2 regions of the Marinococcus sp. LNHM5E3-2.1 genome follow, and region 2 is predicted to be linked to the other one. Evidence: a T-box and tRNA genes for the amino acid it is inferred to sense, from the RefSeq annotation. Region 2 holds a T-box; the other holds one or more tRNA genes.
The links. The T-box of region 2 lies ahead of ACTRXH_RS00160 (valine--tRNA ligase). A T-box ahead of a tRNA ligase gene usually reads a tRNA of that ligase, here a tRNA-Val.

Region 1: it encodes a tRNA-Val, which carries the amino acid that the T-box ahead of ACTRXH_RS00160 (valine--tRNA ligase) is inferred to sense. The anticodon was not compared.

Annotation. Positions count from the first base shown of each region.
Region 1 is NZ_JBQLIB010000001.1:282,823-298,106, reverse strand. Features, by position in the region: gene ACTRXH_RS01645 (aspartate aminotransferase family protein) at 1-1,173, opposite strand, end outside; gene dapD (2,3,4,5-tetrahydropyridine-2,6-dicarboxylate N-acetyltransferase) at 1,265-1,978, opposite strand; gene rraA (ribonuclease E activity regulator RraA) at 2,128-2,601, shown strand; gene ACTRXH_RS01630 (MFS transporter) at 2,598-3,776, opposite strand; gene ACTRXH_RS01625 (HPr family phosphocarrier protein) at 3,962-4,387, opposite strand; gene ACTRXH_RS01620 (mechanosensitive ion channel family protein) at 4,451-5,563, opposite strand; gene ACTRXH_RS01615 (hypothetical protein) at 5,732-5,995, shown strand; tRNA gene ACTRXH_RS01610 (tRNA-Val) at 6,239-6,314, shown strand; gene ACTRXH_RS01605 (hypothetical protein) at 6,550-6,861, shown strand; gene ACTRXH_RS01600 (hypothetical protein) at 6,899-7,120, opposite strand; gene ACTRXH_RS01595 (DUF3942 family protein) at 7,241-7,639, opposite strand; gene ACTRXH_RS01590 (hypothetical protein) at 7,779-8,015, opposite strand; gene ACTRXH_RS01585 (hypothetical protein) at 8,089-8,316, opposite strand; gene ACTRXH_RS01580 (aldo/keto reductase) at 8,458-9,375, shown strand; gene ACTRXH_RS01575 (L-lactate MFS transporter) at 9,421-10,686, opposite strand; gene ACTRXH_RS01570 (Gfo/Idh/MocA family protein) at 10,830-11,885, opposite strand; gene ACTRXH_RS01565 (ThuA domain-containing protein) at 11,885-12,622, opposite strand; gene xylB (xylulokinase) at 12,809-14,287, opposite strand; gene xylA (xylose isomerase) at 14,304-15,284, opposite strand, start outside.
Region 2 is NZ_JBQLIB010000001.1:21,623-36,906, forward strand. Features, by position in the region: gene ACTRXH_RS00105 (tetratricopeptide repeat protein) at 1-213, shown strand, start outside; gene tig (trigger factor) at 358-1,695, shown strand; gene clpX (ATP-dependent protease ATP-binding subunit ClpX) at 2,023-3,297, shown strand; gene lon (endopeptidase La) at 3,530-5,863, shown strand; gene yihA (ribosome biogenesis GTP-binding protein YihA/YsxC) at 5,850-6,431, shown strand; gene hemA (glutamyl-tRNA reductase) at 6,642-8,042, shown strand; gene ACTRXH_RS00135 (cytochrome C assembly family protein) at 8,058-8,888, shown strand; gene hemC (hydroxymethylbilane synthase) at 8,924-9,859, shown strand; gene ACTRXH_RS00145 (uroporphyrinogen-III synthase) at 9,859-10,605, shown strand; gene hemB (porphobilinogen synthase) at 10,617-11,609, shown strand; gene hemL (glutamate-1-semialdehyde 2,1-aminomutase) at 11,712-13,016, shown strand; T-box leader at 13,075-13,290, shown strand; gene ACTRXH_RS00160 (valine--tRNA ligase) at 13,331-15,284, shown strand, end outside.

The sequences.
Region 1 (15,284 bases), 260 kb from region 2:
TGCAAGGGTTTCAATAAAGGTATCCACTTCAGCTCGCTCAAGGGTCAGCGGCGGCAGAAGGCGGATAATACGCTGCTGTGTAATATTAAACATAAACCCTTTCGCAAGCAGCCTCTCCTGCAGTGTTTTGACGAATGAAGCATCGGCATCCAGCACTACACCAATCATCATGCCGAGCCCCCGGATTTCCTGCACAAATCCTTCGCTTTCTTTTTTCCAGTCTTCGAGACGGGACCACAGGTATTCAGCCCGTTCACGCCCCTTCTCCAATTCCTTTTGATCATACAGGACGTCGAGCACCGCATTTCCCATCGCGGCGCTGAGCGGTGAAGGTCCGAAGGTCGTGCCATGATCGCCCGGGTGAAATACTTCCTGCACATGCTCTCCTGCAATCATTCCTCCAAGCGGCAGACCGCCGCCGATGCCTTTGGCAAATAAAATAACGTCCGGCTTGATATTTGCCCGTTCGTAGGCGAAAAACGTGCCTGTGCGTCCAATTCCGGTCTGAATTTCATCTACGATAAACAGCACGTTGTATTTTTCGCAGAGGGCTTTCGCTTCTTCCATAAAAGAAGGGGAAACCGGCTGAATACCGCCTGATCCTAATATCGGCTCGAATAAAAATGCGGCCGGCTGCTTCGTCTTAAGCACTTCTTCAAGTGCCTCCAGGTTTTCTGCTTCCACTTCATATACAGGGTAGTCTGCTGCAGGAAAATCCTGATAAATTCCGGGCTGGCGCGTCAGCTGAATAACACCCAGCGTCCGTCCGTGGAAGCTTTTTTCGAGCACAGCGATTCCTTTTTTCGGCGTTTCCTGGCTGCTGCCCCATTTATGCACAAGCTTGACTGCTGCTTCAGTGGCTTCCGCTCCGGAATTTGCAAAGAATACCTTCCCCGGGATACTGAGCTCAATCAGCCGTTCCGCCAGGCGGACCGCCGGTTTGTTAATAAACATGTTGGAAATATGCAGAAACTGGTCTGCCTGTTCCTTCAGCTTATCGAGCAAATAGGGGTGCGAATGACCGACAATATTAACGGCCAGGCCGGTAAATAAATCGAGATATTTGTTTTGTTCGTTGTCGTATAAGTAATTGCCTTCCCCTTTTTCCACTACAATCGGAAGACGCTGGTACGTAGACATTATATAGTGCTGGTCTTTTTCAAGCCAGTTCATGCTGTTTGCCCCTTTCGCGTAAATGAAAAAGAAAGGCCCCTTTTGGAACCCGTCCCAAAAGGCAGCCTTTCACCGTTACGTTGTTGCGTTGTTATTTTAAGCGGCGCAGTTCCTGTTTAATTTCTGTTTTTCCTTTTGTCTGCTCATCAATTTCTTTGATGACGCGTGCAGGAGTACCGGCAACGACCGTATTTGGCGGCACGTCTTCTGTTACTACGGCGCCCGCAGCTACGACTGCCCCTTCACCGACAGTGACCCCTTCAAGGATCACGCAATTGGCGCCAACCACAACGCCGTCTTCGACAACGACCGGCTGTGCGGATGGCGGCTCAATGACGCCGGCAAGGACTGATCCTGCACCGATGTGGCAGTTGTTGCCCACGGTGGCACGTCCACCCATTACAACGTTCATATCAATCATCGTGCCTTCTCCAACAACGGAGCCGATGTTAATGCTTGCACCCATCATGATGACGGCACCTTTACCAATTTCCACCTGGTCGCGGATGATCGCACCCGGCTCAATTCGTGCTTCGATGTCTTTCAGGTCAAGCATCGGGATCGCACTGTTTCTACGATCATTTTCTACGACAAAATCTTCAATTTTGTCCGCATTCGCTTCGATTCCCTCTTTAATATCTTCCCATTCACCGAACAATACGCCGGTGTTTCCTGTAATAAACCGCTTCGTTTCATTTCCAAATCCGATAGCGTCCAATTCGCCGGTAATATGTACTTTAACCGGAGTGGATTTTTTACTATCTGAAATGAACTGGATAATTTCGTTTGCGTCCATTTGATTCATGTTTTACATCCTCCTTCAAATTTCTCTTTCCTAGATTATCATATCGCCCTTTGAAAGCAAAATGATAGTGGCATCTTTTTTCTGTTCTTCTGCTATTTTCTTTCTTCTGGGAAAGCCTTACAATGAAAATAATAAAAGGAGGCATACATATGGGTAGAACAGCTGACATTTGTGACGAATACGGAAACGAGGTTTTTGTCGCCAATGAACCGTTTTTATCGCACGGGCCGGTACTTTCCTTCGAAGGTCCGGTGGAAACAGTACGGGTATTTGAGGATAACGTTCTTGTCGAGCAGGCGCTTGGTGACATCCCCGCTGGCAGCGTCCTTGTAGTTGACGGAGGCGGTTCATCCCGGCGCGCTCTCCTCGGGGACAACCTGGCAGAAATTGCTGTTAAACGCGGACTCGCAGGTATTATCGTAAACGGCGCAATCCGCGACAGTGATGAACTGCGCGAAATGAATGTCCGGGTGTTTTCCCGTTTCACCAACCCACGGAAGTCCGTCAAGGAAGGACGCGGTGAACGCTCCGTCCTAGTCGATTTTGCCGACGTCACCTGGACACCCGGGGATTACGTTTATGCGGACAGCGACGGCATTGTGCTTCTCCCTGCCAAAACCTAGCCCGCCTCCACCGGCATTAGACGGCGCACGCTTGTAAGTGTAACTATTAACAGAAGCAGACCGCCGGCAATGACGCCGATCCAGCCAGCTATGGGCCAAAGAAGTCCAAAATATATACTGCTGAGACTTCCGCCCAGATAATAAGAGGTCAAATAAAGTCCCGAGGCGCTCGCCCGGGCTTTTTTTGCGTTTTTTGTCACCCATGAGCTTGAGGTGGAATGCGCAAAGAAAAAGCCAAAACTCAGTACTGCAAGCGATGCAATAACCACCCACAGCTGAGGTACAAGCGACAGCATCAGACCGCCGGCCATAATGAGGATGCCGGTCTGCATACAGTCTGTCTGTTTAAAGCGCTGCGTCAATTCCCCGGCAAGGCTCGAGCTGAATGTGCCCGCCCCGTATGTTAAAAAGAGCAGACCCAGAACCGCCGTGCTGACGAAAAAAGGGTCCCCGTCCAGGCGGTAGGTAATAAAGTTAAACGTGCCGATAAACACGAAGAAATTCAATCCGCCGATGATATAAGCGAGCCGCTGGACTGGATCTTTAAGGTGAAACAGCGCATTTTTCCACGTATCGCTCCACTCCAGAGGCTTTGGCTTGAAGTTTTTCGAAGCCGGAAGCAGAAAAATTACCAGCAAGGCAAGCAATACGCTTACTCCGGCCATGAAAAAATATGCCGTCCGCCAGTCAAACCAATCAGCAAGCACGCCGCTCATTACTCTTCCACCCATCCCCCCAAGACTGTTCGCGCTTACGTAAAACCCCATTGCTACTGTCATCGCCCTCGGCGTGAATTCTTCCCCGATATAGGACATAGCCGCAATGGGAATACCGGCAAGCCCCACTGCCTGTACCATTCGCAGCAGCAAAAGCAGCCAGAAGGAGCCGGCAAACGGAATGAGGAGCGTAGCTATCGTTCCCCAGATCATCGCATACACGATGATTTTCCTCCTCCCTTTCGCATCGGATATCGCGCTGATAAAAAAGAAGCTTACTCCAAGCATCAGCAGCGACAATGAAATGACAAAGCTCGCTGTCGCTTCGCTTACATTGAATTCTCCTGTAAACAATGGAAGCAGTGGCTGGGGGTAATACATATTTGCAAAAATGAGCAGGGAGGCAAGCCCAAGGGCAATGGAGGCCCGCCAAAACGTTCCAGTATGCCGGTCGATCATAAAGCATTCGTCCTTCCTTCTCATTCGTCGTTGCTGCTTGTATTATACAACCAGTATGTACGATTCGTTCCTTTTTATTTTACCCGTTTTAGCACGTTATATGCTTAGCATTACCCGGGTCTTAGAAAAATGGCTCTTAATACAGCTGAAGACCCGGACGCCTTTTCTGGCGCCGGGTCTTCCTATTAGCTGCGTGTCGTTTTCAAATACGAGCGTGCAATATTTCGTACATTGGGATTCCAGTGGGCCATGCATCCGGCCATTGCCCGTTCCACATGCTCCGCTGCTTCGTCTTCCCAGTAGCCATTGCTGTTCTGATGCTCTGCTGCTGCTCCAAGATATTCAGCTGCCACCCTGGCAACTGCTTCTTTTTCTTCTCCATGTACCTTGAGTTCCACCTTGTCCCCAAGTCTGATGCTTGTAAACAAAGACATCATGCCGAGTACGCTTTTACCATTTGCGGAAGTTCTCCGCTTTTCAAAAAACACATCTGCTTTAAATGTTTCCAGTTCATGCACAAATGACAATACTTGACTGGCATTCAGTCCACGGGTTAACACGAATGTTTCCACTCGTTCCATCGAATGCATCGGCTCCTTTTTTTCGTACATATTCCTTCTGACAAACATTCTTATTATAACATGTACGTTTCATTTGCCAACCGTGAAGCCCGCTTAATTATTGTCGGAGATGTGATAATTTTCTTCAGGCGCTTTTTCAATATAAATAGACTGTGTTGGATAGGCAAACTGAACGCCTTCCTCCTGAAGGATACGAATGATTTCAAGATTCAGTTCTTCTTTTATTTCCGCCCATTCCAAAAATGCGGTCGTTTTGGTAAAGCAGTAAACCCACAGGTCGAGCGAGGAGCTGTTAAATTCTTTAAACTGCACAAGAATTAGTTCTTTATCAATGTCATCACGGTTATTCAGCATCTCTTCAAGACGCTCCCGCAGCTGCAGCACCTGCTCCCTCGGTGTCTGGTATTCAATGCCAAGCGTCATATCTATTTCCCGCTTACGCATTTCACTCCAGTTCGTAATCGCTTCGTGGGCAAGTGTATTGTTTGGAACGATGACAATCGAGTCAGCGAAGGTACGCACCTTCGTGCTCCGAAATGAAATATCTTCCACGATTCCTTCCACCGTCGGCGTATAAATCCAGTCGCCCCGCTTAAACGGGCGCTCCACTACAATAATTATGCCGCCGATAAAGTTAGCCACCATGTCCTGGGCGGCGAGAGCAAAAGCCAGACCGCCAAGGCCGAGACCTGCCACAAAGCCGTTAATGTTAAAGCCCCAGGATGAAAGAATAATGGTGAATGCAAGCGCCACGATAATAATCCGCAGCACCCGGGAAAGAAAAGGCACCAGCATATTATCTTCCTTGCCCTCGAGCCGTTTAATCATCGGGTTAAAGAGCATCGAAGACGTGTTCAGAAGCTTATATGTGCCCCATGCTACGAGCACGATTAAAATCGAACCGTACAGGCGGTTGATAATAGTCATGGAATCCCACGGTATAGGCAGATACAGCAGCGCTAAGTATATGCCGAACACGGCAAAAAACATCCGGATCGGCCGTTCAAATGATACTAAAACATTCGTGAACAGCTGTGATCTCGATTGGTGAGTCATCTTTAAAATGAACCTGAAAATGTATTTAGTAAAAAGCTTCCGAAAAGCAAACACGAGAAGTGCAATCAAAACGGCTACGCCTATATCAATCCAGGGCAGCTCCACAATACGTGTCTGCCATTCCATCCAAAAGTCTGCATATGCCTGCATGAACATCCCTCCACCTTTGTCCCGTTCTCTCTATATTTTAATGCTGCCACCAGGCAGTTTACTGCAGGGTTCCTTCTTTTCGCATTTGTGGATATCTTTCAAACCTAAGGTATGGTAGCATGTAAGTCGGAAAAAGACATCATCACAAAGGAAGGTTTAGATAGTCGCATGGATTTACTTATTTTACTGCTAATTGGTTTTGCTGTAAATACGCTCATATACCAGCTTGCCCGTTTGATGCAAAAAGTCTCCGGGCGAAGTCTTCCGCTTCTGGGTATCACTTACATTGCTTTTTTCGGAGCGCTGTCGCTCGGCATTTTTAATCAAGGACCGCTTGGGTTCATTCTTTCCAACCTCAGTCTGGGCATGCTTGCTTTCTGCTTATTTCTATTCCTTCAGCAGCGGAAAGAAAAACAGCAAAAGGAAAAGTAATTCATTTTTTTATGGGTATGTATCGCGATCGATAAAGATTTCTGTTTCTGCTGCAGGTGCTTATACGACTTCAGTATCTCCGGCAGAAACCGGACTTCAGCAAGGCCTTTAAGCTTCACTGGCCAGAGGAAATGGAATGGCAAGCATAAATCCCTGCTTTACCTGCTGAAATTGGCCACAGAAGGATTGACACCGTTCTTTTCCTATTGTATATTATTTCTGTCGCTTCATTCCATATCATTTGTTCCGTTAGCTCAGTAGGGAGAGCGCCACCTTGACAGGGTGGAGGTCACTGGTTCGAGCCCAGTACGGGACACCATAAATAATAAACTACAGCAGGAGCCTTTGGCTTCTGTTTTTTAATTTGCATAGCCTGGGCTGTTTATAGTCGCCACTTTCTTTGATACATCTATTACCTTACCCATTATTTTACAATAATTAGTGCACCTCATAAAATTTATGTATATTCTCGTGCCATCCTTTTGTATCCTCTGCTTTTATTAAACTGTTTCAGGGTATATCATGATAAACAAATACTGAAAGGAGGAATACGGATGAGTTCATCATCAATAGATAGTTCGAATTTCGTCGAGGTGTATTTTGACCCTTCCGCCATCCCGCTTTTTGAATTGAATGGCTTCCAGAGCGAAGGCACCTTCGAAGAGCATTCCAGCTACGTTAAAGCAGTAGTGTCTTCGGAGAACTGCGGTATTGAAGAAGCGGGGATCTACTTCTATCAGGAAAAAGCCAGGAACACTTCCGGAGGCAGCAAGACCATCTTTGTTCCTATGCGTTTTATTCTTACTGTAGTGGAGCATTCCGAATCAAGGGGGCCTATCGGCTATACGGATCCAAATACTCTTTAGCACAGTCAAAGGCAGAAAGCTGCGAGCTTCTGCCTTTTTACCGCAGAACGTATATATGCCGCCCAAGCTGGATAATTTCTTCATTCTCAGGAAAATAAACCCGCTCAAACGTCGGATGAAAACCGCTGTCCTGCATGGAATGTATATCGGCGACCCATCCCCCTTCCCCCGGCCAAACAAGGCAATGCAGCATGTGCCCTTCACTACAAATGATTACCTGCACCTGGCGAATATGCCGGTCAATATAAACAACCCCCATGGCGTATACCCCCCCTTAATGACAATATACCCATTCGAGTCGAATCAAGACTTATTTCCCTATTAATTATTTAATATTTTTTCGAGTCAAAAAAAGCGCCGCAGCGGGCGCTTCTTCGTTCTATAATCCCAGGATATCGCCGAATGTATTTTGAAGATGGTTCCGGACGATATCCATATCGAATTCTTTTTCTTCTTCCCGGCTGTACATTCTGCCATTCTGGACGTATATGACATCGAGCTCTTTCGTCGTATCATCTGTACTCTGCGTTACTTCAATGTGACAATTGTCGTCGTCTGTCCGGGTTTCAAAAAGCAATTCACGGTTATCGATAGTCATATAGCTGCGGTGCTTCGAACCATAGCTGCTGAACGAATCATTTTTCACTTCGCCAATCTCTTTGTTCAAATTATTAAAGTACTTGGCAATTTCCCAGTTTACTTCGTTCATAATGTTTGCGTCTTCATTTACTTCCAGGTATTCAACTGCTTTAGCTACGAACTCATCTTCGAAACTCATTGCCATCACCCTCTTCTTTAAAGTAATTCCCCATTCTACAGGTTATACGGCTTCTCCACTACTGCAGCGGAAAAATTATGTAAAAAACATTTATTAAAAAAGAGTTATGTTAACTGCTCATAAAAACAGTTAACATAATTTATTTCACTTCTACTACATACACACCAGCATCAACATATCGGATCAGCATCAACTGTCCATTGCCCACCATCGAATCAATAGTTTTTAACGCAAAAGAACTGTCAATGCTGTTTCTATCTTTTAATATAGCGGCGACATCTTTATTAGTCAGTGGCTTATCATTGTCCTGAATAATATTTTTTATTGTTTTTGCCCCTCTGGTTTGTAATATAATGTTCACCCCTTTGTTTATCACTAATATTCTATTTCCGAAAAGTCTGCAGGGTAATCCTCAAATTACAACTATTTTTGAATCCACGGGTGCAAAATTACTGGTCGCTCTCATGCAAATGATTTTCTTTTTTCTGTTTGACCTGTAATTTCCCTCTTCGTATTGCTTCCGTTATAACTAAACAGAGCGCTCCGGCCAAGACATGAATGAGTGCCCATACATAGCTTTGCAGTACGAGGCCGACAATTATACCTAGACCGATATTCCATATCCCGATAATGAGCCAGAATAGAATAAAATAACTGTTTATTGTTCTTCGTTTCATGTCTGACATCCTTTAATGTTTTTCTACAAATTACCATATTTATGTGTAAAAGTCATTTTTCATGTTTTTGACAGCGTTATCATCCCTATTGCACATCCGTCATGTTACACTATTCTTATCCTGAAAAAAAGAGGTGCTCAGATGAAACAAATGCAGTTAGGCAGCAGTTCTCTTCACGTATCCAATATAGCACTCGGGTGTATGCGCATGAATGAGCTTTCTATCGATGATGCTGAAAAAGTTTTCCGCACTGCTCTTGAGGCAGGGGTGAACTTTTTTGATCATGCCGACATTTACGGCGGCGGCGATTCTGAAGACATTTTTGCCAGAGCGGCCGGCATGAACGATGACCTCCGTGAAAAAGTGATTCTTCAGTCCAAAGCCGGCATCCGTGGGAATTCTTTCGATTTTTCCAAGTCCCATATCTTAAAAACCGTCGATGAAAGCCTGAAGCGCCTTCAGACAGATTATCTGGATGTACTGCTTCTTCACCGTCCCGATGCGCTTATGGAGCCCGAAGAAGTCGCGGAAGCGTTCGACAATCTCCAGGCCTCCGGTAAAGTCCGGCATTTTGGTGTCAGCAACCAGCATCCAATGCAGGTTGAGCTTTTAAAGCAGCACGTTAAGCAGGACCTGATTGCCAACCAGCTGCAGTTCGGTTTGATGCACTCCCTCATGATAGACCAGGGATTGAATGTAAATATGAAAAACGATGCCGCAGTGATGCGTGAAGGCGGGCTGCTTGAGTACAGTCAGTTGAACAGTATGACTGTTCAGGCCTGGTCTCCTTTTCAGTACGGCATGATGGAAGGCGTTTTTGTCGGCAATGACAAATTTCCGGAAGTAAACAAAAAACTCAGCGAATTGGCCAAGCGCTACGACATTACTGAATCTGCGGTAGCGGCTGCCTGGATTCTGCGTCATCCGGCCCGCATCCAAACCATTGTCGGAACGATGAATCCAGAACGACTGGCAGGTATCGCCAAAGCTTCTGAGATCACTCTGACACGTGAAGAATGGTATGATCTCTATCAGACAGCCGGCAATGAACTCCCCTAACAATAAAGACCCCTTTTCCTTTATTCAGGGAAAAGGGGTCTTTCTTTATGCTTTCGCTGCTTCTGTGCTTTCTTTTTCTTTGTTCTTTCTGATCTTTTTAATATTAAATCGCATTACGATCATAGCCGCCAGGGCGACTACCAGAAGAATATTAAACAGGTAGAACGATAAGACGTAGCTTCCTGTTGCCGAAACGATGCTCGAAACAGCTGTCGGCCCGGCCACACCGGCAAGAGCCCAGGCAGTTAAAAGGAATCCGTGAATGGCTCCAAGCTGTCTCGTCCCAAACAGGTCACCGATATACGCCGGTAGACAGGCGAAGCCGCCACCGTAACACGTAATAATAATGAATAAGAGAATTGCGAGCAGCACAACGTTAGTCGTTAACGGCAGTAGGAAAAAGGCAACAATCTGAATGAGAAAGAACAGCGTAAACGTGTTCGTTCTTCCAAGATAGTCCGAGAGTGACGCCCAGACAATCCTTCCACCTCCGTTGAAAAAGCCCATTACGCCGACGATGGTAGCTGCTACAGCTGCGCTTGTTCCAGTGATGGACTGAGTCATGTTTGATGCGACTGCAAGCAGCATGATGCCCGAAGAAATGTTAATAAACATCACGAGCCACAGCAGGTAAAAACGCATTGTCCGGAGTGCTTCTTTGGCTGAAAGCTGTGCCAGGTCTCCGCCTTTTTGGTTTGTTTTAAGGTCTTCCTTCTTGTAGCCTTTAGGCATCCAGTCCTTTGGCGGCTTCTTCATATAGCTTGCCCCGGCAAGCATAAGAATGAAGTATGAAGCGCCCAGAATATAAAATGCTCCCGGTATTGACACTGCGTTCATGAGCCATTCAGCTACGGGACTTGTAATCAGCGCCCCGGCGCCAAATCCCATAACTGCCATGCCAGTAGCCATCCCTCTGCGGTCCGGAAACCACATAACTAGCGTAGAAACCGGGGATATGTACCCGATACCAAGACCAATGCCGCCGAGAACACCATAAGAACCAATAAATAATGGCAGACTTTCAAGCTGGACCGCAAGTCCGGCCCCCATTGTCCCGGCACCAAACAGCACGGCTGCAATGGCAGCTGAGATTCTCGGCCCGTATTTTTCCACAAAAAAACCTAGTGAAGCGGCCGACATCCCCAAGAAGAAAATTGCAATGGTGAATGCGAGTGTTACGTCGGAAATGTTCCAGCCAAGTGAATCATTCAGCGGGTTCTGGTACACACTGTACGCATATACTGAACCAATCGATAAATGAATCGCTACAGCTGATAAAGCCATCAACCAACGATTTCGATCTGCTTCCATAATTAGTAAGTCCCCCTTCTGTAATAATACAATCCTCTCATTCCCTCTGAGTGTGCATTCAAACGGTCATCCCCAAAAAAATTGTAAAAATTATTTATTAAGAATTGCTTTAAAATAACGAAAAAAAGCACCCGGATGGATGCTTATACTTCGTCGGCATACACATTATCCAAACGGACGCTTTTTCCAGTTCTGCTGCTTTCATAAACAGCTTCAATAATCCGGGTGACCCGCAAAGCCTGCTCGGGCTCAACAACGACCTCAGCCTGCCCCAGACATGCCTCTATGAAATTCTTTGCTTGCAGCACGTCTTCACGCTCAGAGTTTGTTAAGTGCGGCTCCGTACTCATCATCGAACCGAATTTTGACTGGTAAAGCTCGAGCGGAAAGACCTGGAGTCCTCCATCCACCCCGGAAATGCTTAATTCTTCTTTATCTTCTTTTATATTCGCTGCCCAGGATGACTCCAGGAGCAGCGTCATACCATTTTCAAACGTAATATAGCCAGTCACATGGTCCTCCACGGAAAAGCTTTCAGCATCGATCGCTCCCCATTCATTAATCTGGCCAGGAGTTTTACTCAGACGGTCGTATGTTCTTCCGTTCACTTCTACCGGCTGTGGGTCATCCAGAAGCCAGAGAGCCAAATCCAGCAGATGACAGCCGTAATCAATCAGACTGCCTCCGCCCTGAAGTTCTTTATTCGTAAACACGCCCCACCCGGGCACCTTCCGTCTTCGCATCGCCTGAAGGCGTACAACCAGCGGGTCACCAATTTCGCCCTCCTGCACCATCTGTCTGGCCGTACGGGACTCCTGCATGTAACGGTAATGATAACCAATCGTTAACACAGCCCCTGAACGCCTGGATGCGTCAATCATGTCCCTGCATTCAGCGGTGGTCATCGCCATCGGTTTTTCACAAAGCACGTGCACTCCTGCTTCCAGGGCCTGCACGGCAAGTTCTGCATGAAATTTGTTTGGTGTACAAATGATGACTGCTTCAACGTGGGCGAGCAACTCTTCTACAGTGCCGTATACAGCCGGAATATCAAATTCTTCCGCAGCCGTTCCTGCTTTACTGAGATCTGTATCAAAAACAGCGGCTACGTGAGCATCTTCAATTTGCTGAAAAGCGGGAAGGTGCCTCCCGCGGGCAATGCCGCCTGCACCAATAATGCCTATCTGAAGCTTTCCCATTAGTCCTTTCCCTCCGTATCTTTACCCGAGATGGCTTCCAGAGGTCTGGCATTACCATAAACAGGTACTGGTGTATTTTTCGGGGCCGACCACCGGACAGCATTTTTAATCACCGTTTGAATGTCTTTGTTGTAGTAGGTTGGATACGTTTCATGTCCTGGACGGAAATAAAATATCTTTCCCCGTCCCCGGGTGAACGTTGCGCCGCTGCGAAATACTTCTCCGCCCTCAAACCAGCTGATAAACACGAGTTCATCCGGTGCGGGAATATCAAAGTGTTCGCCGTACATTTCCTCTTTCGGCATTTCAATATACTCTCCGATCCCTTCAGTAATCGGATGGCCAGGCTCTACGACCCAGAGACGTTCACGCTCGTCTGCTTCCCGCCACTTCAGGTCACAGCCTGTTCCCATTAACATTCGGAATATTTTTGACAGATGGCCCGAGTGAAGCACAATCAGCCCCATCCCGTCCAGTACGCGAGCCTGAATGCGTCTGACAATGACATCCTCTACTTCGTCATGGGCAATATGGCCCCACCATAAAAGCACATCGGTGTCGTTTAACACTTCCTCTGTCAGTCCATGCTCCGGTTCATCGAGTGTTGCTGTGCGTACAACGTCTGCCTCTTCCCCCAGAAAGTCAGCCAATGCACCGTGAATCCCCTTCGGGTACACCTCTTTAACGTCCGGATTCTTGTTTTCGTGCCTGTTTTCGTTCCATACGGTAATGTTCATGCCGTACCTCCTTTAGTCGTTAAACGCTTACTGAATGCGTTACCAAAACCATTTAAATATTTTTAATTCGATTCGGAATCATTAAACCGCTTCCATTTCATAGTAATCCAAAACGTTTCGGATCGCAATCTTCAATTACTTTTTTATTAAAACAGGCAAAAGCCTTTTCGGGCTTTTGCCTGTAAGTCAGGACATTTTTAACGGCGATGTATGGGCATAAATTTTCTTATATGCCTGAAATGATTGTTCATATATCAGTGACTGATCAGGATTCGGATAAAACGTTTCGCTTTCTTTGACAAACGTTTTTTTGCACTCCTCAAGCGTAGCAAACCATTCTGTACCGTAGGCTGCAAGCATTGCGGCCCCGAGTCCCGGCCCCTGTTCGTGAGCGAGCTTGCGAACAGGACATCCGAAAGCATCTGCCTGCATCTGAAGCCAGAAGGAGCTTTTCGCTCCCCCTCCAATGGATACAAGGGAATCTATCTGAAAGCCCTGCTGAAGGATCATTTCGTGAGACTCCTTTAGAGAATAAGTGATCCCTTCCATCACAGCCCGGACAATATGGCCTCTCGTATGACGGATATCGAGGCCAATAAAGCTGCCCCTGATCCCTGCGTCCATATACGGCGTTCTTTCACCGGTCAAAAACGGGGTGAACAACAATTGATCTGCCCCTGCAGGCACCTGTGATGCCCGTTCAACGAGCTGTTCAATCGTTTCGTCAAAAAACAGGTTGTCCTTTACCCACTGCAGGCTGTTCCCGGCGGACAGAGTGACTCCCATATAATAATACTGGTCCTTTGACGCGTGATTAAAATAATGCAGACGTCCATCCGGAACCGCTTCGCCGTGATCCGGCACCAGAAGCACTCCGGAAGTCCCTATGCTTAAAAGGCCTTCCCCCGGTTCTGTTATTCCGCTTCCTAAGGCACCGCAGGCGTTATCAGCCCCGCCAGCTATAACGTTCACTCCTTCATGCAGTCCCGTCTGTGCTTCCGCCTCCTTCGTCAGGCTTCCCGCGCTTTCATGGGACTCAATCAACGGAGGGCAGAACGAGGCGGAGAGATTAAAGCCTTCCCGCATCGTACGACTCCAAGTTTTGCTTTTCACATCCAATAGAAGCGTCCCGGCAGCATCGGAGAGTTCCATCTGCATACTGCCTGTCAGCTGGTACCGCACGTAGTCTTTTGGCAGTAGAAAAGATGCTGCTCTGCTCCAGACATCCGGCTCATTTTCCTGCACCCAGAGCATTTTCGGAAGAGTAAAGCCCTCGAGAACTGTATTCTGTGTTGCCTCAATCAGCTCGTTCTCCCCGATCGTGCGGCGAATCGTTTCGCACTGCTCCGACGTTCTTGTGTCATTCCAGAGTATAGCCGGGCGCAGCGGGTGGCCCCTGTCGTCCAAGAGCACCAGGCCGTGCATCTGCCCGGAGAAGCTGAGGCTTTCCACTTCCTCTGCCTTTATTCCTGTCTCCTCGAGCAGTGCCTGAATCGATGCTTTCGTCTGCTCCACCCATTCATCTGGGTTCTGCTCAGAATGCCCTGCTGCCGGCTGCTGGACAGACAGTGATTTTGATACAGAGGCTGTCACATCCCCATTCCGGTTCACAAGCAGGGATTTCACTGCACTCGTTCCTAAATCGACCCCTATTACGTATGTCATGCCAGCACCTCTTTGCTTAAACTTTTACTTTATTGTTAACGTTTAAAATATACTGATTCAGTTTTGCCTTAATAAGCTCCTGTTTACCCGACTGATGTTCGATCGGCTCCTGGAGTTCAAGTGCATAGGCTTCGAGTTCTTTAAAGTTTGTTTTCCCGGCAAGAATATCGCTTCCCACGCCTTTGTCAAAGCTGCTGTAGCGTTCATCCACGATGTTTTCAAATACACGGTCTTCGATTAGCTGGGAGGCTGCCTTCAACCCATACGCAAAGGTGTCCATTCCCGCAATGTGCGCATGAAACAGGTCTTCCGGTTTATGGGATGGACGCCGTACCTTGGCATCAAAGTTTAAGCCGCCTGTACCAAGGCCGTCATTTTTCAGAATTTCGTACATCGCGAGGGTCGCATCGTAAATATCAGTTGGGAACTCGTCGGTGTCCCAGCCGAGCAGCAGGTCGCCCTGGTTTGCGTCCACCGAGCCGAGAATGCCCATTTCTCTCGCATAGCGGAGCTCATGTTCAAACGTATGGCCGGCGAGCGTGGCGTGGTTGGATTCGATGTTCATTTTAAAATGGCTGTCGAGATCATACTTTTGCAGGAACGCATAGGCGGTAGCTACATCAAAGTCGTACTGGTGCTTCATTGGCTCACGTGGCTTAGGCTCGATCAGCATCTGCCCTTCAAAGCCTATTTCTTTCGCATAATCCACGGCCATGTGATAAAAACGTGCCAGGTTATCCATTTCGCGCTTCATATCGGTATTAAGCAGGGTCTCGTACCCTTCGCGTCCGCCCCAGAATACATAGTTTTCTGCACCAAGCTCTTTAGCTACCTCAAGCTGCTTCTTTACTTTAGCTGCGGCATAGGCATAAACATCCGCATTGTTTGTCGTCGCTGCCCCGTGCATAAACCGGCGGTCCACGAACATATTCGCCGTATTCCAAAGAAGACCGATGCCATGTTCTTTCATATTATCCTTAAGCATCGCAGTAATTGT
Region 2 (15,284 bases):
CTGCTGCAGCAGCTGCTATTGTATTATTATCCCTTTCCTCCTTCGGTTCAGATTGAAGTGCTTGCAGCAGTGCTGCATTATGAGACGTTCCGGCAGTTTGAGCCGCTCCCGGACGAACAGACTATCAGGAGTTTTTACGGAGTAGCTGAACCAAGCTTTAAATCGATGCAGCAGGAATACGAAAGAATCCAGGGGTTCATTCAGGAAATCTGAAAAGCCCCTATTTGAAAGTGATGTTTAATCCCTTGTGGGAGTAAGTTTAGCGGAAAATGAATCATTCATTGAAATGGTTTAGTGTTATGTTATAATAGGGTAGTTGTTTACACGGTAGAACCTAGTTATTTGGAGGGAATTTGAATGAATGCCAGTTGGGAAAAGAAAGAAGGAAACCAGGGAGTCTTAACCGTAGACGTAGAATCGGAACGGTTTGACAAAGCTCTGGATCAAGCATTTGATAAAGTGAAAAACGATGTATCTATTCCAGGATTTCGTAAAGGGAAAGTACCACGGAAGCTTTTCGAAAGCCGTTTTGGAGTAGAGTCTCTATACCAGGATGCCCTCGACATCCTGCTTCCGGATGTTTATGCCGAAGCAGTTGATGAAGCGGGTATTGAGCCAGTGGACCGCCCGGAAATCGATGTGGAAGAAGTGGAAAAAGGCAAAGACCTGAAATTCACTGCTACAGTAACTGTAAAGCCGGAAGTAGAACTCGGCGAAATTAAAGGACTGGAAGTAGAAGAGTTCGATACTTCTGTATCAGAAGAAGAAGTAAACCAGGAGCTTGAAAATCTTCAAAGCAAATACGCAGATCTTGCCGTAGTGGAAGAGGGCGAAGTGCAGGACGGAGATACCGCTGTACTCGACTTCGAAGGTTTTGTCGACGGTGAAGCCTTTGAAGGCGGCAGTGCGGAAAACCATTCGCTCGAAATCGGCTCTAATTCCTTCATTCCAGGATTTGAAGAGCAGGTTGTAGGCATGCAGCCGGGAACAGAAAAAGATATTACAGTTACTTTCCCGGAAGAGTACCATGCTGAAAATCTTGCCGGACAGGAAGCTGTCTTTCATGTTAAACTTCACGAAATCAAGCGTAAAGAGCTTCCAGAGCTCGACGATGAATTTGCGAAAGACGTAGAAGAGCATGAAGCAGAAACGCTCGACGAGCTTAAACAGGCAGTACGCCATCAGCTCGAACACGACCGTGAGCATGAAAAAGAACATCACGAGCGCGATGCTGTAGTTGAAGCAGCAGCAGAGAAAGCTTCTGCAGAAATTCCACAGGCAATGATCAATACAGAATCTGACCGCATGCTTCAGGAATTCAGCCAGCGCCTTCAGTCCCAGGGAATGACTCTGGAAATGTACCAGCAGGTTACCGGTACGGACGAAGAAGGCATGAAAGAGCAGTTCCAGCCGGAAGCTGAAAAGCGCGTACGGATGAATCTGACTCTTGAAGCTGTAGCTGAGCAGGAAAACCTCGAAGCAAGTGAAGAAGATGTGGAAAACGAACTTCAAAAAATGGCTGATATGTATCAGCGCGATAAAGAAGAAATTCGCAGCCTTATCGAAATGCAGGGCGGCGTGGATATGCTGAAGCAGGATCTTCGTCTGCAGCGTGCTATCGATTATCTGGTTGAGCACAGCAAAACTGTACCGAAGAAAGAAGAACCGGAAGCTGAAGGAGCAGAAAACGAATAAAGCAGAAATGCTGCAAAAATCCTGAGGGTGAAGTATGCCTTCAGGATTTTTCCGCCTGAAACGGTCAAAAATCAGCATGTTCCGGCCGCTCTGACTAAAGGGTATTGTTTCGATTTCCATAGGAAAGTATGATACAATTCAACTCAAGCGCAATAATTGTGTTATTTAAAAACTTCCTATATAGTAAACGAAGAATTAATAATTGTGTTTAGACAGAGCAGAGAATATGCCGCGTTGAGAAAAGTCATCGAAGGGCTTAATCATACGGATTGATTGTATACATGACACTGCTTTAATTGTTTCATATTTAGGTGAGGGGTGAACCAGTTGATTAAATTCAATGAAGAAAAAGGACAATTGAAATGTTCCTTCTGTGGAAAAACTCAGGATCAGGTTCGTAAACTGGTCGCCGGGCCCGGTGTATACATTTGTGACGAATGTATCGAACTGTGCACGGAGATCGTGGAAGAAGAATTAGGTTCAGAAGAAGAAGTGGAATTCGAAGAAATTCCGAAGCCGTACGAAATCAATGAAACACTCGATGATTATGTCATCGGCCAGGAAAGAGCAAAAAAATCGCTCTCTGTAGCTGTCTATAACCACTACAAACGTGTGAATTCCACAAAGAAAACCGACGACGTGGAACTGGCTAAAAGTAATATAGCACTCTTAGGCCCGACCGGGAGCGGAAAAACGCTATTAGCGCAGACGCTGGCCCGTATTTTGAACGTTCCGTTTGCGATCGCAGACGCAACTTCCTTAACAGAAGCAGGGTATGTGGGTGAAGATGTGGAAAACATTCTGCTGAAGCTGATCCAGGCAGCTGATTATGATACAGAAAAAGCAGAAAAAGGGATTATTTACATCGATGAAATCGATAAAGTAGCCCGTAAGTCGGAAAACCCTTCCATCACCCGTGACGTATCCGGAGAAGGGGTTCAGCAGGCGCTTCTGAAAATTCTGGAAGGCACCACAGCCAGTGTTCCTCCGCAGGGAGGCAGAAAGCATCCTCATCAGGAATTTATCCAGATCGATACGAGCAATGTGCTCTTCATCTGCGGTGGTGCGTTTGATGGCATCGAACAGATTGTAAAAGAACGCCTTGGCCGTAAAATTATCGGTTTTGGAGCAGAGTCTGAAAATGCTGAAATGGGCCACGATGAATATATGAGCCGGATTCTTCCGGAAGACCTGCTGCGCTATGGTCTTATTCCTGAATTTATCGGCCGGATCCCTGTTATTTCCAGCCTGTCGCAATTAGACGAGGAAGCATTGATTGAGATCCTGACCCAGCCGAAAAACGCGCTCGTCAAGCAGTATCAGAAACTGCTCGAAATGGATGAAGTTGAGCTTGAATTCACCGAAGACGCGCTGCGTGCGATTTCGCGGAAAGCAATTGAACGGAAGACCGGAGCACGTGGTCTGCGTTCCATCATCGAAGGAATTATGCTTGATGTAATGTATGATCTGCCTTCTAAAGAAGAAATTGTTTCCTGCACTATTACAGCAGAAAGCGTAGATAGTGATGGGTCGCCTCTTCTGAAAACAAAAGATGGCAAAGAAGTAACGTTAAAACAGTACAAACCAAAAGAAAGTGCATAAACGGTTTTTCGCCTGAATGAAAAGGGACCTTATACAGAAACCCCCGCATCCGTATGGTGCGGGGGTTCTGATTATTTATACATAGCATTTATAGACGACTTCCTGTCAATGAGTAATGTTTCATAGACAGTAATTTTATAAATAGGATAAAATAAATAGTATACCTTTAGTACGTAACAACCGCATCACTGCACAGCAAACGAACATAATTTGACAATAGAGGTGTTAGCGAATGCCAAATACAACAACGATCTCCATACCGATGCTGCCGCTTCGCGGGCTGCTGGTGTTCCCGTCGATGGTGCTCCATTTGGATGTGGGTAGGGATAAATCGGTGGAAGCCCTTGAGCAGGCGAATGCGAAAGACAGCCGGATTCTGCTTGTAACACAGAAAGATTTATCAGTAGATAATCCGGGCGAAGCTGATGTGTACCATGTCGGTACGGTGGCAAAAATTAAGCAGATGCTTAAGCTTCCAAACGGAACCATCCGTGTACTTGTGGAGGGTCTGGAGCGCGCAGAGATAAAAGAATTTATCGATAAGGACGCTTTTTTTGAAGTGGAAATGGAAGTACTGCCTACGGAAGAGAACGCAGATTCGGCTGAGGAACAGGCGTTAATGAGAAAGGCGCTGGAAGCTTTTGAACAGTATGCGACTGCTTCTAAGCGCATTTCCAGTGAAACGATCCAATCGGTGCAGGACATTGCAGGGGCCGACCGGCTCGCTGATATGATCAGCTCTCATCTGCCGTTGAAGGTTGCAGAGAAGCAGGAGCTGCTCGAACAATTCACCGCTTCGGAGCGTCTGCGTAAAATTATCGATATTCTGCAGAAAGAACAGGAAGTATTAGGTCTTGAAAATCAAATTGGGCAGCGCGTGAAAAAATCAATGGAAAAAACGCAGCGTGAATACTACCTGCGCGAACAAATGCGGGCGATCCAAAAAGAACTCGGAGAGACTGACGGAAAAGAAAGTGAAGTCGATGAACTCAGAGAAAAAATTCAGCAGGCAAAAATGCCCGAACAGGTTCAGGAAAAAGCTGAGCGGGAGCTCCGCCGCTATGAAAAGATGCCAGGGGCTTCTGCAGAGACTTCCGTTATCCGGACATATATCGAATGGCTTGTGGATATACCGTGGTATGAGGAAACAGAAGACCAGCTCGATATTAAGCGTGCCCAGCGGGTTCTCGATGAAGATCATTACGGACTCGAAAAAGTGAAGGACCGGGTGCTTGAGCATTTAGCCGTGCAGCAGCTGACAGAATCAGTGAAAGGCCCTATTCTATGTCTGACAGGACCGCCGGGTGTTGGGAAGACCTCCCTGGCACGTTCCATTGCGCGTTCGCTCGACCGTAATTTCACCAGAATGAGCCTTGGAGGCATCCGGGATGAAGCAGAAATTCGCGGGCATCGCAAAACCTATGTCGGTGCTATGCCCGGACGTATTATTCAGGGAATGAAAAAAGCCGGGACCGTCAATCCGGTATTTCTGCTTGATGAAATCGACAAAATGGCCAGTGATTTCCGGGGAGACCCGTCTTCAGCAATGCTTGAGGTGCTTGACCCGGAACAAAATAATACATTTGAAGATCATTATGTGGAAGAGCCTTATGATCTTTCCAAAACGATGTTTATTACCACGGCAAACAATATGAACACCATCCCTGAGCCGCTGCTCGACCGGATGGAGGTCATCCGCATTGCCGGTTACACCGAAATTGAAAAAGAAGGCATCGCCAAAAATCATCTTGTGGAAAAGCAGATTAAAGAAAATGGCTTAACCAAAGGAAGCATCCAGTTCCGCCAGGGAGCTCTTTTGAAGCTGATCCGCGAGTATACGAGAGAAGCAGGAGTCCGTGGACTCGAGAGAGAAATTGCAGCGGTGTGCCGGAAAGCAGCAAAGCTGATTGTGATGGGAGAAAACAAAAAAGTAGTAGTAACGCCGGCGAAAATCGAAGAACTGCTTGGGCGTCCGCGGTACCGCTACGGACGTGCAGAAGAGGTAGACCAGGTGGGAGCGGCTACCGGTCTTGCCTATACAGCTGCCGGTGGAACGACTTTATCTATTGAAGTGTCTCTCGCAAAAGGAAACGGACAGCTGCAGTTAACCGGAAAGCTCGGTGACGTCATGAAGGAATCCGCGCAGGCAGCATTCAGTTATATTCGCTCCAAAGCGGATGAGTGGGGCGTCGATCCGGATTTCCAGGAAAAATGGGATATTCATATTCACGTTCCGGAAGGGGCCACTCCCAAAGACGGACCTTCCGCCGGTATTACGATTGCAACAGCCTTGGTGTCCGCATTGTCCGGCCGGAAAGTGAAAAAGGAAGTAGGGATGACCGGCGAAATTACTCTGCGCGGCAGAGTGCTTCCGATCGGCGGACTGAAGGAAAAATCAATGAGCGCTCATCGGGCCGGACTGACGACGATCCTAATCCCCGCCGATAATGAAAAAGATTTAGAAGATATACCGGAGAGCATCAAAAAAGATATTACATTTATCACGGTGAAGCATCTCGATGAAGTGTTAAAAGAAGCATTGGAGGAGAAAAATGAAAGTTCATAAATCGGAGCTGGTTATAAGCGCGGTCAGCCCTAAGCAATACCCTGAAGGAGGACTTCCGGAAATAGCTCTGGCCGGAAGGTCCAACGTTGGGAAGTCTTCGTTTATTAATTCCCTGTTAGCGAGAAAAAACCTGGCCCGGACCTCTTCAAAGCCCGGCAAAACACGTACGCTCAACTTTTATAATATCGAAGACCGCTTTTTGTTTGTAGACGTTCCCGGCTACGGCTATGCGAAAGTATCAAAAAGCGAACGGGCAGCCTGGGGCGAAATGATGGAGGAGTATCTCAAAAGCAGAGAGGTGTTGAAAGCTGCTTTTATGATTATCGATTTTCGCCACGAGCCGACAAAAGACGATATAGCCATGTACGATTATTTGAAATTTCATGAGCTGCCGGTAGTTATTATTGCAACAAAAGCGGACAAAATCACGAAAAATAAACGTCCGCGTCATTTAAAGCGTGTTAAAGAAACACTTAAGCTGAAGCCGGAGGACCAGACAGTCGTGTTTTCTGCAGAAACCGCCCAGGGTAAAGATGAAGCGTGGCGGGCCATTGAGCAGTTTATTTGAAAATGATAAGTGGAAGATATACATTGGAACGGTGAGTAAAAGAAAGATACAGAAGAAAAACTGTCAGCCGTTGTTCACAAATTAATGCCAAAAGACAAATAGTTGTGTGATACAATGGGTTGTGTGAAGAGTGGAACGTATAAATAGAGTTGAACATTTGGTGGTTGCATTAAACATGGTACTGATGACGCAGGGGGTGAAGATACGAACATGCATATTATTGTCGCTGGATTAGACTATAAAACAACTCCAGTTGAAACGAGAGAGCGATTGGCTTTTCAGGAGGATACACTTCCTCAGGCACTGCAGGAGCTTCGTGACATGAAAAGTATCCTGGAATGCGTCATCGTATCTACTTGTAACCGGACAGAGGTGTATGCAGTCGTCGACCAGCTGCATACAGGAAGACATTTTGTGAAAAAATTTCTGGGCCGCTGGTTCGAAATGCCACAGGAAGACTTTGGCCCATTTTTAAATATACGCGAAAATGATGCAGCGGTGCAGCATTTGTTTCAGGTTGCAAGCGGTCTTGATTCCATGGTGATTGGTGAAACACAAATACTGGGCCAGGTGAAAAATGCCCTTGCTACAGCACATGAGAATGAAACGACCGGCACGATATTTAATGAACTGTTTAAACGTGCAGTCACGTATTCCAAACGGGCCCATCACGAAACAGAAATTAACGACAATCCTGTATCAGTCAGCTATGCAGCTGTTGAGCTTGGTAAAAAAGTCGTCGGCTCGTTCAAAAACAAGCGGGTGCTTGTTTTGGGTGCCGGAAAAATGAGCGAATTGACAGCTAAGCATCTGCATTCCGGCGGTGCTGCCGAAGTGACAGTGTTTAACCGCACGTATGAAAAAGCAGAACAGATTGCCACGCAGTTTAACGGTGAAGCAAAACCAATGGAGGAGCTGACTGATGCGCTTTGGCAGGCAGATGTTTTAATTTCTTCCACGGGTTCGGATTCATATGTACTGAGTAAAGAGCAGGTGGCTTCTGCCAGCAAAAAAAGAAAAGGCAAACCGCTGTTTATGGTTGATATTGCGGTTCCAAGAGATTTGGATCCAGCATTGAATCAGCTCGATAACGTTTTTTTGTATGACATTGATGATCTGCAGGATATTGTGAATTCCAATATGGAAGAACGCAAAAAAGCTGCAGCACTGATGGAGAGAATGATTCATGCTGAAGTCTCGGATTTCAAGGACTGGGTGCATACTCTCGGAGTGGTACCGGTGATTTCAGCTCTTCGGACAAAAGCTCTGGCTATTCAGGCAGATACCATGGATAGTGTGGAACGGAAGCTTCCGGAGCTGACCGAACGGGAAAAGAAAGTGCTGCGTAAGCACACAAAAAGCATTATCAATCAAATGATCAAGGATCCGATAACGAAAGCTAAAGAAATGGCTGATAACAACGATGCAGAAGAAATGCTGCAGCTGTTTACCGAAATCTTTGCTCTTGAAGAGGAAGTAGAAGAAGCAAGAGCAGCAGAGGAGCGCCAAATACGCAAGGAAGAGGCGGAAGAGGAATGGAATGCCTCCAGAGAATCACGTGGGTTCCGCCTTCCATATGCTTACGCGACAGATGTCGCTGTTCGTTCCTAAGAGAGGGGCGTCAGGATGGTTGCAGCCGAGGGAATTATTTATATCGTAACGATTGTACTATACGGCCTGAGCGTCCTTTGCTACTTCGTTGATTTTTCTCAAACCAACCGGAAGGTGAACCGACTCGCCTTCTGGTTGCTTTCTATTGTCTGGACTTCGCAGACGGCCTTTTTAGTACTTAGAATATTTATGTATGATCGTGCACCAGTAATCACGCCTTTTGAAGGCATGTATTTCTATGCGTGGTCGCTTGTGACCATTTCACTTATCGTGAACTGGTTTTTTCGAATGGATGTACTGGTTTTCTTTTTAAATGTGATCGGATTTCTGCTGATGACGTTCAGCTCTTTTTCGTTTAACGGCGATATTCCAAATGAGCTTGAAACGCTGCTCTTGTCTGAGACACTCGTGGTGCATATTATTTTTATTCTGCTTTCTTATGCTTCATTTACCCTGGCATTTGTATTCTCCGCAATGTATGTGCTGCAGCATCAGCTTTTAAAAAGGAAGCAGTGGGGGAAACGGTTAATCAGAATGGAAAACCTGCCGAAAATGGAAAAGCTGGCGGGAACGACCACGGTGATTGGAGTCCCTCTTTTATTCGCGGGGCTGGTGTTTGGTTTTCTCTGGGCAGGGAAATGGTACGACTCTCTCCCCTGGCAGGACGCAAAAGTCATCGGTTCGATCATTCTGCTTGGCTTTTACAGTACGTATATATATTTACTGGCCGTTCATCACTGGCGCGGGTACCGGATGGCGCTTTTAAACGTTGCCTGTTTTTTTGTTTTACTCATTAACTATTTTATTTCCAGTGATTTGAGTCAGTTTCATATATGGTACTTATAATAACTATGGATGCTTAGAAAGGAATGGCTAAACGCATGCGCACAATTACCCTGGGCACTAGAAAAAGTAATCTGGCATTAAAACAAACGGAGTGGGTGCAGCAGGAGCTTGAAAAGCTGGACCTTCCTTATCGTTTTGAAGTGAAAAAAATCTCTACAAAAGGTGACCGTGTTCTGGACCGGACGCTATCTAAAGTTGGCGGAAAGGGCCTGTTTGTAAAGGAAATTGAGCAGGCGCTTGCAGATGGCGAGATCGATATAGCCGTACACAGCATGAAGGACCTCCCGGGAGAGATGGCGGAAGGCTTTGAGGTCGGCGCCGTCACAAACCGGGTGGACCCGCGGGATGCCTATATTGCAAACGATCATGTGAAGTTTCATAATCTGCCGCTTGGAGCAGTAGTTGGTACGAGCAGTCTGCGGCGCACATCCCAAATTAAAGCAGAGCGCCCGGATTTAAACGTCCAGTGGATTCGGGGCAATATTGAAACCCGGCTCCGGAAGCTGCGTGAGGAAAGCTTTGATGCTATTATCCTAGCCGCCGCCGGCCTGGAGCGCATGGGCTGGAGCGATGAGATTGTCACGGAATTTCTCGAGCCCAATATGTGTGTGCCGGCCGTAGGGCAGGGCGCACTTGGTATTGAATGCCGCAGCGGGGACGAAGATATATTAAAGATCATTCAACACCTTCATGATGAACCGGTAGCGGTATGTGTTGCTGCAGAGCGGGCCTTCCTGAAAGCCGTAGAGGGAGGATGTGCGGTGCCGATTGGTGGATACGCCACGCTTAATAAGCAGGGTAATGTACAATTAACCGCCATGATTGGATCCACGGATGGACGCAAAATACTAAAAGAAAAGCTCACGGGTGACAATCCGGAAGAAATGGGCAGAAAAGCCGCAAACGCCCTGCTTGGACGGGGCGGCAAAGAAATTCTGGAACAGGCCCGGGAAGAGATGGGGGAAGAATAGTGACAGCAACAGTACTGGTGACAAGAGGAGCCGGCCAGAATGCAAGTCTGGTGCAGGGTCTTCAGTCTGCAGGCTGTTGTGTCAAAGCGGTTCCGGTTATTACGACCGTACCGGTACGGGGCAGGGAAAAGACGATAGCAGAGCGGTGGCAGAGCGGAAATATAGACTGGATGCTGGTAACCAGTGTGAATACCGTCTATTATCTGGCGGAGTGGCAAAAGCGGTATGGTCTGGGTATCCCTCCAGGCTTAAAAACAGCTGCTGTGGGGCCCAAGACCAAGCAAGCGCTGGAACAGGAAGGCTTTCATGTAGAGCTGATGCCGGAAAAATATAAAGCCGTTTCGTTAGCTGAATCAGCCGCACGAGTGATCGGCCGCGGGGAGAATGTGCTTCTTCCCCAAAGCGCCCAGGCAGCTGATACCTTGTACCGCTCACTTACGGCCCAGGGCATCAGCGTATGGGTATGGCATTTGTATACGACGGTACCGGAAGAAAAAAATGGGGCTCTTCTGCAGACGGTCTTAAAGACCCGGGAAGTGGACGTACTGACGGCTGCGAGCCCTTCCTCTGTAGATGCACTGTATCGGCTTGCAGGAGATTACCGGCAGGCGCTTTTGACTATTCCCGTAGTGGCAATCGGCCCATCGACCGGACGCGCTGCCCGCGAGAGCGGGTTCAAGTATGTGTACGAAGCAGGAATTCATTCTGTTGAAGGAATGATAGAAAAAACCAAGGAAATTACTTAGGAGGCTTCACATTGGCTGATTTACATTTCCGCCGGCACCGCAGGTTGCGGACAACGCCAGGTATAAGAGCAATGGTAAGGGAAAATGAATTAAGACCCAACGATTTGATTTATCCTATTTTTGTCGTCGAAGGGGAAAATGTGCGTAAAGAAGTGCCGTCCATGCCGGGGGTCTATCACGTTTCCCTGGATTATTTGGATACGGAAATGGACGAATTGGAAGCCCTCGGTATTCCGAGCGTCATCGTGTTTGGCGTGCCTCATGAGGAAGAAAAAGATGCAGAAGGAACCCCGGCGTTTCTAAGAGACGGAATTGTCCAGCGGGCGATCCGGCAGATTAAAGAAAATCATCCGGCATTAACGGTGATTGCGGATACCTGTCTGTGCCAGTATACAGACCACGGGCACTGCGGGGTAATTCATAACGGCTACGTGGATAACGATGAATCACTGAGAAACCTAACAGAAACCGCGGTCTCCCAGGCGGAAGCCGGAGCAGACATTATTGCGCCGTCGAACATGATGGATGGCTTTACAGCGGCTATCCGGGAAGGACTTGATAGAGCAGGGCACGTCACGGTGCCGCTTATGTCCTACACGGTTAAATATGCCAGCGCTTTTTACGGCCCTTTCCGTGACGCGGCTCACAGCACTCCTTCGTTTGGGGATCGGAAAACGTATCAGATGGATCCTCCGAACCGGCTTGAAGCGTTAAAAGAAGCGGAAACTGATGTCGAAGAGGGAGCCGATTTTCTCATTGTGAAGCCGGCCCTTGCTTATCTCGATATCGTAAGAGAAGTGAAGGAGCGCACCGGTTATCCAGTGGTGGCTTATAACGTTTCCGGGGAATATGCGATGATTAAAGCCGCCGCCCAGAACGGGTGGGTGAACGAAAAGGATATTGTCATGGAAAAGCTCACAAGCATGAAGCGTGCTGGAGCTGATCTGATTGTGACGTATTTCGCCAAGGACGCTGTCCGCTATATGCAGGAAGACAATAAATAATAGAAACAAGCTCTGGAAGGTATTCAGTCCAGGGCTTGTTTTCGTTATACTAAGTACGGGAATAGCAAAAAAGATAACTTTTAAGTATCCAGGAGGTATGACATGAAATCGTATCATAATTCAATACATGCACATGAACGCGCAAAAAAAGTAATGCCGGGCGGAGTCAGCAGCCCCGTGCGGACATATGAATCTGTCGGTCATCCGGCCGTTTATATGGACGAAGGCAAAGGATCCCGCATTAAAGATATCGACGGCAATGAATACATTGATTACGTAATGTCCTGGGGGCCGCTTCTTCTCGGCCACGCAAATGAGCACGTTGTGGACAGTTTAAAAATTGTGGCTGAAAAAGGCACGAGCTTTGGCGCTTCGCACGTAACAGAAGCGGGGCTTGCAGAGCTTGTCGTGGACCGTGTACCTTCTATTGAGGTCGTCCGGATGGTGAATTCCGGTACGGAAGCGACAATGAGTGCGCTTCGTCTGGCCCGAGGATTTACGGGCAGGGACAAAATCGTGAAAATGGAAGGCTGCTATCACGGCCACGGAGACTCTCTACTCATTCGTGCCGGCTCGGGAGTGGCGACTCTTGGTCTGCCGGACAGTCCAGGTGTTCCCGGCTCGATCGCCCAGAACACGCTTACCGTTCCGTACAACGATCTCGACAGTCTGCAGAAGGCATTTGATGAATACGGTGATGAAATCGCCGGTGTCATCCTCGAGCCTGTTACCGGGAATATGGGTGTTGTCACCCCGGGTGAAGGATTTCTCGAAGGCGTTCGTGATATAACGGAGCAGTACGGCAGTCTACTGATTTTTGATGAAGTTATGAGCGGCTTCCGGGTGGACTATAACAGTGCCCAGGGCCACTACGGTGTGACTCCCGACCTCACATGTCTTGGAAAGGTCATCGGCGGTGGGCTTCCAGTAGGCGCCTACGGAGGCCGTGCCGATATCATGCAGCATATTGCCCCGGACGGGCCTATCTATCAGGCAGGCACTCTTTCCGGCAATCCACTGGCGATGACAGCCGGACTTGAAACACTCAGGCAGGTGGATGAAAGCAGCTATGAAACGTTCCGCGCCCGGGCAGCCCAGCTTGAAGAAGGACTGAACCGCGCAGCCTCCAAGCATGGAATCCCTCATCAGATCAACCGTGCTGGAGCGATGATCGGCCTGTTCTTTACCGATGAACCTGTAGTGGATTTTGCTTCTGCGAAGAAATCTGATCTGGGAATGTTCGCGCGTTATTTCCGCGGAATGATGGCAGAAGGCATTTCACTTCCGCCTTCGCAGTTCGAAGGATTGTTTTTATCAACAGAACACAGTGAAGAGGATATCGATAAGACCATTGAGGCGGCTGACCGCGTCTTTGCAAGCCTTGCTGCGAATAAAGAACACGGGTAAGAGAGTTGACGCATGCGTCCTGGTTTCGTAAAATAAAGGCACTAAATCAATATTAATAATAAATGCAGAAACAGGGAGGAGTACGCACGCAGGTTCGTTGTACAGAAAAAAGAATCCTGGGCTGAGAGATTCTTTAACGACCCGTGCGGAAAGTCGCCCTCGAGCTTCTTTTCTGAACGAATACAGTAAGAAAAGACGGTAACCGCCGTTATGGGAAAGTGCCTGCGCTGCCGCAGGTATTAAGGTGGTACCGCGAAAACTCTTCGTCCTTACTCGGGATGAAGAGTTTTTTTATGAGAAGAAAGGGGATTTATATGGGAAAACAAGAAACAGAAATGGCGAAAAAGTACGATCCGAAAGAAACAGAGAACCGCTGGTACGACTTCTGGAAAGAAACAGGACAGTTTGAAGCAGGACAGACAGACGGTACGCCGTATACCATTGTTATCCCGCCGCCGAATGTGACCGGCCGGCTTCACCTGGGGCATGCCTGGGACACGACGCTTCAGGATATTTTAATCCGCATGAAACGCATGCAGGGCTATGACGCCTTATGGCTGCCAGGCATGGACCATGCCGGCATTGCCACCCAGTCCAAGGTCGAGGCTCAGCTGAAGGAAGAAGGCACGAGCCGCTACGAGCTTGGACGGGAAGCATTCCTGGAAAAAACGTGGGGATGGAAAGAGGAATATGCAGATTTTATCCGCAGCCAGTGGGCCAAGCTCGGGCTTTCACTCGATTATTCGAGGGAGCGTTTCACGCTTGATGAAGGCCTGTCGGAAGCGGTACGTGAAGTCTTTGTTTCGTTGTACGAAAGAGAGCTTATCTACCGGGGCGAATACATTATCAACTGGGATCCAGAAACGCAGACGGCGCTTTCAGATATCGAGGTGGAATACAAAGAAGTGCAGGGTCACTTTTACCATATGCGCTACCCGGTTAAAGGTGAAAATACCTCGATCGAAGTAGCAACGACCCGTCCGGAAACGATGCTCGGAGACACGGCAGTCGCGGTACATCCGGAGGACGATCGCTATAAGCATCTCATCGGGAAAACGGCTGTACTGCCGATCATCGGAAGAGAAATTCCGATCATCGCAGACGACTATGTGGACATGGATTTTGGTTCGGGGGCAGTGAAAATCACGCCAGCGCATGATCCAAATGACTTTGAAATGGGCAATCGTCATGATCTTTTGCGTGTACTTGTGATGAATGAAGACGGCAGCATGAATGAGAATGCCGGCATCTACGAAGGCATGGACCGCTTTGACTGCCGCCGGCAGCTGACGAAGGATCTGCAGGCCGAGGATATTCTGTTTGACATCGAAGAGCACATGCACTCTGTTGGTCATTCTGAACGGAGCGGTGCAGTGGTTGAGCCATACCTTTCCACGCAGTGGTTTGTAAACATGGGGCCGCTTGCGGAACAGGCAGTAGAACTTCAGCAGAAGGAAGAAAAAGTAACCTTTGTGCCAGAACGCTTTGAAAAGACGTATCTGCAGTGGATGGAAAACATCCGGGACTGGTGTATTTCCCGTCAGCTCTGGTGGGGACACCGCATTCCCGCCTGGTACCATAAAGAAACAGGCGAAATTTATGTCGGACGCACGGCACCGGAAAATCCGGATGAATGGAAACAGGATGAGGACGTGCTTGATACGTGGTTCAGCTCGGCTTTATGGCCATTTTCCACGATGGGATGGCCGGAAGAAAGCTCGGACTATGCGCGCTACTACCCGACCAGTGCTCTTGTGACCGGCTACGACATCATTTTCTTCTGGGTGTCGCGAATGATTTTTCAGGGGCTGGAGTTTACCGGTGAACGCCCGTTTGAGGACGTGCTTATTCACGGGCTGGTACGTGACAGTGAGGGACGGAAAATGAGTAAATCCCTCGGCAACGGAGTAGATCCGATGGATGTTATCGATCAGTACGGGGCGGATGCTCTGCGCTTTCTGCTCGCTACGGGTACAACCCCGGGTAACGATATTCGTTTCCAGTGGGAAAAAGTAGAGGCCAACTGGAATTTTGGCAATAAAATATGGAACGCCGCCCGTTTTACGTTGATGAATGTGGAAGGTGTAACGGCGGAAGACATCGAGCTCGAAGGCACAAAAACGATTGCGGACCGTTGGATTTTACACCGTCTGCAGGAAACAAAGCAGAACGCCACCGAGCTGATGGAGAAATACGAGTTTGGGGAAGCCGGAAGGACGCTTTATAACTTTATTTGGGATGACCTCTGCGACTGGTACATTGAAATGG